3 regions of the Nocardia sp. SSK8 genome follow, and region 3 is predicted to be linked to each of the others. Evidence: riboswitches for the same ligand, from Rfam matches in the RefSeq annotation. Region 3 holds a riboswitch; each other region holds the start of a gene.
The links. A riboswitch is a leader RNA that binds a small molecule or an ion and turns the genes downstream of it on or off. The one in region 3 is predicted to bind S-adenosylmethionine.
Positions count from the first base shown of each region.

Region 1: it holds a riboswitch for S-adenosylmethionine, as region 3 does, so the genes downstream of both, WA675_RS24475 (aminotransferase class V-fold PLP-dependent enzyme) here and WA675_RS19205 (ABC transporter substrate-binding protein) in region 3, are expected to answer to the same signal.
Region 2: it holds a riboswitch for S-adenosylmethionine, as region 3 does, so the genes downstream of both, WA675_RS25420 (rhodanese-like domain-containing protein) here and WA675_RS19205 (ABC transporter substrate-binding protein) in region 3, are expected to answer to the same signal.

Region 1 covers NZ_JBAGKD010000016.1:19,385-22,644, reverse strand. The annotation lists gene WA675_RS24480 (excalibur calcium-binding domain-containing protein) at 1-398, opposite strand, end outside; gene WA675_RS24475 (aminotransferase class V-fold PLP-dependent enzyme) at 600-1,916, opposite strand; SAM riboswitch class IV at 1,963-2,077, opposite strand; gene WA675_RS24470 (MarR family winged helix-turn-helix transcriptional regulator) at 2,282-2,716, shown strand; gene WA675_RS24465 (Pls/PosA family non-ribosomal peptide synthetase) at 2,869-3,260, shown strand, end outside.
Region 2 covers NZ_JBAGKD010000018.1:16,322-19,581, forward strand. The annotation lists gene WA675_RS25410 (FAD-dependent oxidoreductase) at 1-1,110, opposite strand, end outside; gene WA675_RS25415 (Rv0361 family membrane protein) at 1,301-1,759, shown strand; SAM riboswitch class IV at 1,804-1,922, shown strand; gene WA675_RS25420 (rhodanese-like domain-containing protein) at 1,940-2,356, shown strand; gene WA675_RS25425 (O-succinylhomoserine sulfhydrylase) at 2,369-3,260, shown strand, end outside.
Region 3 covers NZ_JBAGKD010000010.1:87,204-90,463, forward strand. The annotation lists gene WA675_RS19195 (glycosyltransferase) at 1-507, shown strand, start outside; gene WA675_RS19200 (hypothetical protein) at 522-1,226, opposite strand; SAM riboswitch class I at 1,440-1,530, shown strand; gene WA675_RS19205 (ABC transporter substrate-binding protein) at 1,570-3,186, shown strand; gene WA675_RS19210 (ABC transporter permease) at 3,221-3,260, shown strand, end outside.

The DNA.
Region 1 (3,260 bases), on a different contig from region 3:
AGGTCGACGGTGGTTGTCGGTGCGGGGATGACGACCGGCGGCGGGGGTGCGGCGGTCGTCGTTGTCGGAGCGACGGGAACCACGGGGACATCGACGGTGGTGGTCGGCGTGACGTTCGCGATGGCGGGCGCCGTGGTGGTCGGGGTCGCCGTGGTGGTCGGGGTCGCGGTGGTGGTCGACGCGACCGTCGTCGACGACGTGCGGGTCGTGGTCGACACCTCGACGACGCGAGTGGGCGAGGTCTTCGTGTCCGCGCCGTCGTCGGCCAGCCCGCCGATCGCGGCCAGACCGACCACACCGGCGACCCCGATCCCGGCGATCAAGGGCCACCGGCGCTTCTTGTCCTGTGGTCTGGGCGGACGGGCCCAGGGATCGGGCGGCTGAGTCGGTCGTGTCACGGTGTCCCCTAACGAATCCGAGCGTTGTTTCGGGGCTCATCGCGACCGGCCGAAGTCCTGTTACCCACACGGGCGGCGCGTCAAACATTCCTGTTTCGAGCACTGCGGGAGCCGGTCGAGCATCGACACGATGAAGCGGTCCGGCCGGAACACCGAGGACTTCGGCGCGGCCGGACCCGCGCGGGCCCGACCGTCGCGAAGTCAGCCGATCAGGCAGGGCGCGGCACCGACCGAGGCATCGGGAGTGAGGGGGCGGGTTTCGGGGGTGGGGTTCCAGAGGCCATCGGTGGCGGCGTAGTCCCAGGTGGGGCCCTGGGTGACGAGGGTGGCGACGGCGGTGATCAGGCGATCGACGTCGGCGGGGGTGGTGCCCAGTCCGATGCTGGCGCGCAGGGCGGCGTCGAGGCCGAGGCGGGCGAGCAGGGGGTGGGCGCAGAAGCGGCCGTCGCGGACGCCGATGGCGTGTTCGGCGGAGAGGTAGGCGGCGGCCTGGCCGGGGGCGTACCCGTCGACGGTGAAGGCGACGATGCCGACGGAGTCCGGGCTGTCGGACCAGATGCTGACCAGCGAGACACCGGGCAGAGCACTCAGTCCCTCGCGCAGCCGATCGGCCAGGAAGCGTTCGTGCGCAACGAGTTCGGCCGGGTCGATGGCGGCCAACGCGTCACAGGCGGCGGCGATGGCGGCCGCGCCCAGCACATTCGGCGATCCGGCCTCGTGCCGCTGCGGCGCGGGAGCCCATTGCACCGCGTCCACACCCACCGAGCGCACCGCGCCGCCACCGGCCAGGTACGGCTCGCCCGCGTCCAGCCAGTCTCGGCGCCCGACCAGCACCCCGGCGCCGAAGGGCGCGTAGAGCTTGTGGCCGGAGAAGGCGAGGTAGTCGATGCCGGTATCGCGCAACGAGATCCGGCGATGCGGTGCGAGCTGGGCCGCGTCGACGAGAATGCGCGCACCACACAGATGCGCGATGGTGGCCAGCCGCTCCAGCGGCAGCACCTCCCCGGTGACATTCGACGCCCCGGTGACGGCGAGCAGCGCGGCGGGCTTGCTGCACAGCTCGGCGACGACCCGGCGGATGGTCTCCTCGACGGTGTCGGCGGCCTGCACGACCCGTCGCCCGTGCGCGGTCCACGGCAGGAAGTTGGCGTGATGCTCGATATCGAGCACCACGGTCTCCCCCGGCACGCACCCGGCCAGCAGGTTCAGCGAGTCGGTGGTGTTGCGGGTGAACACCACCACCTGGTCGTCGTCGGCATCGAGGAACCGGGCGACCGCCCCGCGCGAGGCCTCGTAGCACTCGGTGGAGATCCGCGAGGCGTAACCCGCGCCGCGGTGCACGCTGGCGCAGTACGGCAGCAGCTGCGAGATCCGGTCGGTGACCTGCTTCAACGCAGGCGCGCTCGCCGCGTAGTCGAAGTTGGCGTAGGTGCTGGTCCCGCCTTGGACCAGCGGCACCTGGAGGTCGGCGCCGGAGACGGCGACGAGGGCACAGGTGGGGTCGATTACTGCGGTCATGACGAAATCCCGTCGGTTCAGGGACTCGTTCCCGAGGGATGCTCCGAGTCCGCGCTTGCCGCGCCCACTGCGGACGGCGGCCAGGTCGTCACCCGGAGCACCCCACCGCGGAGGAGGGTTGCCGACCAGCTAGCCGGGGCTTGTCGCTGGTACTCGTGACCTGCAACGAGAGTGACAGACGATCGCCGCGGCTGTCAACCACCGAATTCCGCCGCCCGGAAAATCGCTGCCCGACAGGCCCCTTCGCCACGACACGCGATTGCCCCCGGATTGCCCTCGCGCGCGAACTCCCGCAACCATCGGATGACTCCACGATGGAACCGCCAAATGATTGAGTTCACCCACTATTTGTTAGAGTGGCCGCCATGTCCTCGAACCCGAACGCCGTCCGCGGTCTGCCGCGCTACCCGGTGTACGCGCTCGCACGACTCACCAAGGCCCTGCACACCGAGATCGACCTCCCGCTGCGCGACCACTGGGTGCTCACTTTCATCGCCGAGAACGCCGACCTGACCCAGAAGAAGGTCGGCGAGGCGCTCGGCATCGACCGCAGCGAAGTGGTCCGTCTGGTCGACGCCCTGGAGGGCGCGGGCCTGGTAGAGCGCACCCGCGACGGCAAGGACCGCCGCAAATACCGGCTGCGCGTCACCGACGCGGGCCGCAAACGCTGTAAGCGCACCGACAAGCTGATCGCCGAGGCCACCGCCCGCGTGCTGCACCGCCTCGACCCCGACGAGCAGGTCACCCTGCACCGGCTCGTCCTCACCGCGCTCGGCGACGAGGCGGATCCGTCCACGTGAGCACCGGCGCGGCACCGGCCGCGCACCGGTCCGGCACACCGTCCGGCGAGTACCGTTGGCATCTGGTGACCATCCCGTTTGCCCTCCGGTAACCCGACCGTGAAACAACAGACACCGATGGGGGTCAACCGATGAGAGGTGGACGCAGCGCGATGCTCGAGCCACACACCGAATTCGGGGCAGAGCTGCTCCGCGATCCGCTGCTGCGCGCCGATCTGGCGGCCGCGCCGCGCACCCTGGTCGACATCCTGACCAGCACCGCCCAGACCCACCCCGACGCACCCGCGATCGACGACGGCACCGTGGTGCTGAGCTATCTGGAACTGATCGCCGCCGTCGAGGCCAGGATGGCCGAGCTCGTCGAGGCGGGCGTGCGCCCGGGCGACCGGGTCGGCGTGCGGATGCCCTCGGGTTCGGCCGCGCTCTACGTCACCATTCTGGCCGTGCTCTACTCCGGCGCCGCCTACGTCCCCGTCGACGCCGACGACCCCGAGGAGCGCGCCAAGCTGGTCTTCGGCGAGGCCCGCGTCAGCGCGATCGCCAC
Region 2 (3,260 bases), on a different contig from region 3:
CTTGATCCAGCCGGTCACGTAGGTGGCGGGCATGAAGCGGGCCGAGCCCTCGGCGGCCTCGTCGGCGAGCACTCGACCGGCCTCGTTGGGCACGGTGCCCGCCTGGTCGTCGAAGGGCAGCTGGGTGACGTTCTGCGACAGGTAACCCACCGCGCGGTAGATCGCCTGCACGTCCCACTGCTTGAACTCGCCGGTGCCCTTGACGTTGCCGGTGCCGTCGAGCTGGGTGCGCTCGGTCTTGAGACCGACGACCTTGCCGTCCTCGCCGATGACCTCGGCGGGCGACTCGAAGAAGTGCAGGAACAGCTTGTGCGGGCGGTCGCCCTGGTCGCGGATCGCCCACTGCTCGAGGGTGTTGGCGACCATGTCGACCTGCTTGGAGTTGCGGCGCGCCGCCTCCGAGCCCTCGTCGTAGTCGATGTCCTCGGGATCGACGATGACCTCGATCGTCGGCGAGTGGTCGAGTTCGCGCAGCTCGAGCGGGGTGAACTTGGCCTGCGCGGGGCCGCGGCGGCCGAACACGTGCACCTCGACGGCCTTGTTGGCCTTGAGGCCCTTGTAGACGTTCGGCGGGATCTCGGTGGGCAGCAGCTCGTCACCGGTCTTGGCCAGCACGCGGGCCACGTCCAGGGCCACGTTGCCGACACCGAGCACGGCGACCTTCTCGGCCTCCAGCGGCCAGCTGCGCGGCACGTCGGGGTGGCCGTCGTACCAGGACACGAAGTCGGCGGCACCGTAGGAGCCGTCCAGGTCGATGCCCGGGATGGGCAGCGCGCGGTCGGCGTTGGCGCCGGTGGAGAAGATCACCGCGTCGTAGAACTGACGCAGGTCGTCGAGGGTGATGTCGGTGCCGTAGTCGATATTGCCGAGCAGGCGCACCTGCTCCTTGTCGAGCACCTTGTGCAGGGCGGTGATGATGCCCTTGATGCGCGGGTGGTCGGGGGCGACGCCGTAGCGGATCAGGCCGAACGGCGCGGGCATGCGCTCGTAGAGGTCGATCGACACCTCGGCATCGGACTTCATCAACGCGTCGGCGGCGTAGATACCGGCCGGGCCGGCACCCACGATCGCGATGCGAAGTGGGCGAGTCGCTGCACTCTGTTCGGTCATTTCTACGCGCACCCTTTGGTCGAGAACTGTTGACGGCGTCAATTTAGCTTAGGCTAAGTTGGCGATCCGGCTGCTGGCAGCTGCCTGTGGACCTCGGCAGCGGGCCGCATTCTCCGCGATTCTATCTGCGGCGTTGTGGCCACCCGGCGCGCGGTGTGGTTGCCCGCACCGGGTCTGTCAGGATTAGCACATGAACGAGGAGCGAACAGGCTCGGACGAGCAGCCCGTGGTGGTGGATCAGACCGACAAGCGATCCATCGTCCCGTTCGTCGCGGCCGCGGTCATCGCGGTTCTGGTGCTCATCGGCATCGTGCTGGGCGGCTTGCTCTCGCCCGCTGAGAAAAATGTCACAGAGGCCGACCGGCTCGCGGCCGCCGTCACCAACTATATCGACGCGCGCTCACGCAGCGAGCTGCGTCCGCCGCAGGGTGTCGCCTGTCCCGGCTTCGACGAGCAGAAATCCGGCCTCACCGAGCGCCTCGGCGGCCCGAAATCGGCGGTGACGATCGACAAGAAGGGTTTCCAGAACCCGACCGTCAACGGCGACCGCGCCAAGATCGACGCCACCGTCCAGGTCGGTGACACGTCCTCGACCAGCACCTGGAACTTGACCAGGGTCGACGGCACCTGGCTGGTCTGCACGCCCTGATCGTTTGACACGGTGACCTGTGCCGGGGCAATCTCGGATCGCAAGGTCATGAGTGCCAGCGCCAAGCCCCGGCTCGCTGGCCGGCAACCCTCCTCCGCGGTGGGGTGCTCCGGGTGACGACCTGGCCGTGTGTTCCGGAGTTCCGGCACGGCAAGAGCGGATTCACGCAGGAGGTTCGACATGACTTACGCCGGCGACATCACCCCTGAGAAGGCGTGGGAGATCCTGACCGAGCATCCCGGCGCGGTGCTGGTCGACGTGCGCACCGAAGGTGAGTGGGCGCAGATCGGCATCCCCGACACCAGCTCCATCGAGCGCCCGGCCCACTTCATCGAGTGGGTCGACGGCACCGGCACGCGCAACCCGAACTTCGGCGCCGAGCTCGAGCAGGCGCTGGCCGGGCGGCCGGACGACGCTCCCGTGGTGTTCCTGTGTCGTTCCGGTCAGCGCTCCATCGGCGCGGCGACCGTGGCGACCGCGGCGGGCATCGCCCCGTCCTACAACGTGCTGGACGGTTTCGAGGGCGGACCCGACGCGTTCGGTCAGCGCGGCAGCGTGGGCTGGCGCGCGGTCGGCCTGCCGTGGCGCCAGGCATAAGGGAGACAGCAGATGATCACCGGTGGTTCGTTCGACAAGCCACTGCCCGAGGGCGTCGGCCCCGCCACCCTCGGCGTCCGCGGCGGTCTGCGCCGCTCCGGTTTCGAGGAGACCTCCGAGGCGCTGTACCTGACCTCGGGTTTCGTCTACGAGAGCGCCGAGGCCGCCGAGGCCGCGTTCACCGGCGAGGTCGAGCACTTCGTCTACTCCCGCTACGGCAACCCGACCGTGGCCATGTTCGAGGAGCGCATCCGCCTGCTCGACGGCGCCGAGGCCGCCTTCGCGACCGCCTCGGGCATGTCGGCGGTCTTCACCGCGCTGGGCGCGCTGCTGAAGGCGGGCGACCGGCTCGTGGCCGCGCGCAGCCTGTTCGGTTCCTGTTTCGTGGTGTGCAACGAGATCCTGCCGCGCTGGGGTGTGGAGACCGTCTTCGTCGACGGTGACGACCTCGAACAGTGGGAACAGGCCCTCTCGGTGCCCACCCAGGCGGTGTTCTTCGAGACCCCCGCCAACCCGATGCAGACTCTCGTCGACGTCCGCAAGGTCACCGAGCTCGCCCACGCCGCGGGCGCGAAGGTGGTGCTGGACAACGTCTTCGCCACCCCGCTGCTGCAGCGCGGCTTCGAACTCGGCGCCGATGTGGTCGTCTACTCCGGCACCAAGCACATCGACGGCCAGGGCCGCGTGCTCGGTGGCGCCATCCTCGGCGCCCAGGACTACATCGACGGCCCCGTCAAGAACCTGATGCGCCACACCGGCCCCGCCCTGAGCCCGTTCAACGCCTGGACCCTGCTCAAGGGCCTGGAGACCATGCCCCTGCGCGTGCGCCAGTCCACCGATTCCGCCTTGAAGGTCGCCCAGTTCCTGGAGACGAACAAGTCCGTGAACTGGGTCAAGTACCCCT
Region 3 (3,260 bases):
CACGCGGCCGTCGCCGCCAGCGCCACCGAGGATCTCGATCTCGCCCGGGCCCTGCGCCGGGCCGGGCACCGCACCGCCCTGGTCACCGCGAGTCACGCCGCGCGGACCCGCATGTACACCGGCGCCGACGAACTCACCAACGGCTATACCCGCTGGCTGTGGTCGGCCTACGGCGGGCGCATCGAGGGTGGTGCCGCCATCGGCCTGCTGCTCGCCCTGGCCTATTGGCTGCCCCCACTGGCCGCGCTCCTCGGCCGTGGCCGCACCCGGCGGGCGGGCGTGCTGGGTTACCTGGCGGCCGTCACGGGCCGGATCGTCGCCCGCGGCACCGAAACCCGCCGCCCACCCGGCCGGACCGACGTGCTCTCCGCCGCGGCACACCCCATCGCCGTCGGCCACTATCTCGCCCTGTGGGTCCGTTCGCACCGGCACCACCGCAGCGGCGACCTGCGCTGGAAGCAGCGCCCGCTGGTCACCCCCGACACGTCGATCTCCCTGCGCGCCTAGCCGTTCCGGACCGATCAGGGGACCTCGGTGATGCCGATGGTCGGGAAGAAGAAGCAGGACTTGCCCGCGTTATCGGTGGTGCCGAAGACCGCCGCGAGGACGGTGCCGTGGCCGGTATCGACCGGGACCGCGCGCACCCCACCGAGCGGGATCGCGGCGAAGAAGAAGTCGCGGATGGTGTTCTCGGCGAGAGGCCGTAGTTCCACCGGCACTTCGGGCGGCACCATGGCGCGCACGATCTCGGCGATCGAGCCCATCGAGGCCAGGCCGCCGCGCCCGGTGCTGAGATTGAGCCACGCCACCTGCATGCCCGCGGTTTCGGTGGCGGGCGTGTCGGGGGCCATGCCGTAGGGCAGGAAGGTGAACAGCGTCTGGCCGGATTTCACGGCCGTCAGGTCCAGGCCGGGGATCGGTACGGCGTTGCTGGGCCACGGGCCGGGGACCGCCCCCGCGACGGCGGGGACCAGGCCCATGCCCTCGCCCGCGCAGTTCGCCGCGACCGTGGGATACAGGAACGGCTGCACGCCGAGCGCTTTCAGTGTCTCGACCACGGTCTGGTAGGCGCCGAGCAGGTCGGCGGGGCCCGCGGTGGCGGCGGGCGCGTCGCGGGTGACGGCCGGGGTGGCCGGTTGGGCGACGGCTGCGGGGGCGGCCAGCAACACCGTGGCGGCGCAGGCCGTCAGGGCGGTCAGCACGGGAATACGACGCGGCACGATCACGGCGCAACTCCTCATCGTCGGCCCCCGCGGATCCGACGCTACTCCGCGAAACCCCTGATCCGGCCGAGAGACACGGCACCGTAGACCCTCCGATGCCGCGCAAGTATGCCCGCCCCACGCCGCGCGCCCAACCGCTGCGCTCACGGTGATTTCTACCGTTGTGAAGTATCCGGCCGGTGCCACATGCTGGTTCAGCTCCGAGCAGCCGGAGCGCAACCATCCAGAGCGACCGAGAGACCTGGCTCGACGACGTCGCAGCAACCAACCCGTCACGGGTGGGTGCTTCTGCCCGGTCCGATGGAGGGCTCACCCCGTGCCACGCATTCCCTGGAGTCACCCCGTGATCCGTCCTCGCCATCGCCTCGCCGCTCTCGCCGGAGCGCTCGCCGCCGTCACCACCGTGGTGGCCTGCGGCAGCGACACCGCGGGAACCGGCGGTGACGCCGGCCCGCCGCGCCCCGGCGGCACCCTGCGCTACGGCCTGTCCGGCGCGCCGACCTGCTCGGACCCGGCCCAGTCGGGTACCAACCAGACCATCTACGTGGCCCGCCAGATCGTCGACTCGCTCACCGATCAGGACCCCGCCACCGGCGAGATCACCCCGTGGCTGGCGCGCAGCTGGGAGGTCAGCCCCGACGCCAGGGTATTCACCTTCCACCTGGCCGACGGCGTCACCTTCAGCGACGGCACCCCGCTCACCGCCGACTCGGTGCGCGACACCTTCGACGCGGTCATCCGCCTCGGCGGCGTCGAGGCGCCGCTGGGCGTGAGCTACCTGGCCAACTATGTCGGCACCACCGCGGTCGACAAGCTCACCGCGCGCGTCGAGTTCAGCCAGCCGAACGCGCAGTTCCTGCAAGCCTCGTCCACGCCACAGCTGGGCATCCTGGCCGCCTCGACCAATGCCAAGGGCGCCGAGGAACGCTGCTCGGGCGACAATATCGGCAGCGGCCCGTTCACCTACGCCGAGTACAAGCAGGACATCTCCGCGACGCTGGCCAAGCGCACCGGATACGACTGGGGCTCGGCCGTCTTCGGGCACCAGGGCGAGGCCTATCTCGACCGCATCGAGTTCACCGTGGTGCCGGAGTCGGGCGTGCGCACCGGCAGCCTGTCCTCCGGACAGCTCGACGCCATCAGCGACGCGCTGCCCCAGGACGCCCCGCAGATCGAGGCGACCGGCGGGCGGATCCTGTCCACCTCGAACCCCGGCACCCCGTTCGGCCTGCAGTTCAATGTGACCCGCGGTCCGCTGCGCGACCCGGCCGTGCGCCAGGCGCTGCTGCCCGCCCTGGACCGCCAGCAGCTCGTCGACACCGTGCTCGGCCCGCAATTCAAGCCCGCCACCTCGGCGCTGGCCTCGGCCACCCCGGCCTACCTCGACCAGTCCGCGCGACTGGCCTACGACCCCGCGAAGACGGCATCGCTGCTGGATCAGGCGGGCTGGGTCCCCGGCGCCGACGGCATCCGGGTCAAGAACGGGGAGCGGCTGAGCTTCGCGGTGACCTTCAGCCAGGTGTTCGCGGGCAACCAGGCGGTGCTGGAGCTGGTGCAGCAGCAGCTGCGCCAGGTGGGGGTCGACCTGAAGCTGGACCTGGTGTCGACGCCGGAGGCCATCGCGCGCCAGAACGCCAAGGACTACGACGCGGTCTACGGCAACTCCACCCGCGCCGACGGTGACATCCTGCGCACCTCCTTCGCCCTGGCCGGGCGCAATCTGAACGCGCGCGGCCCGATTCCGGCCCTGGATCAGGTACTCGACCAGCAGCTGGCCACCACCGACACCGCCGCGCGGGCCGCGCTGATCGCGCAGGCCCAGCGCGAGGTGCTCGACAACGGCCTCGCCCTGCCCACCGTCGAGCTGTCCCAGGCGATCGGCGCGGCCGGGCACACCCAGGACCTGACGTTCGAGGCTTCGGCCCGGCTGCAGTTCTTCGACACCTGGCTGAGCGGGCACTGAGATGAGCGAGGTGGTCGCGCGGCGCCCGGCCGGGCTGCCCCGGTACGTGGGTTCGCGGGTGCTGCAGGCGCTCT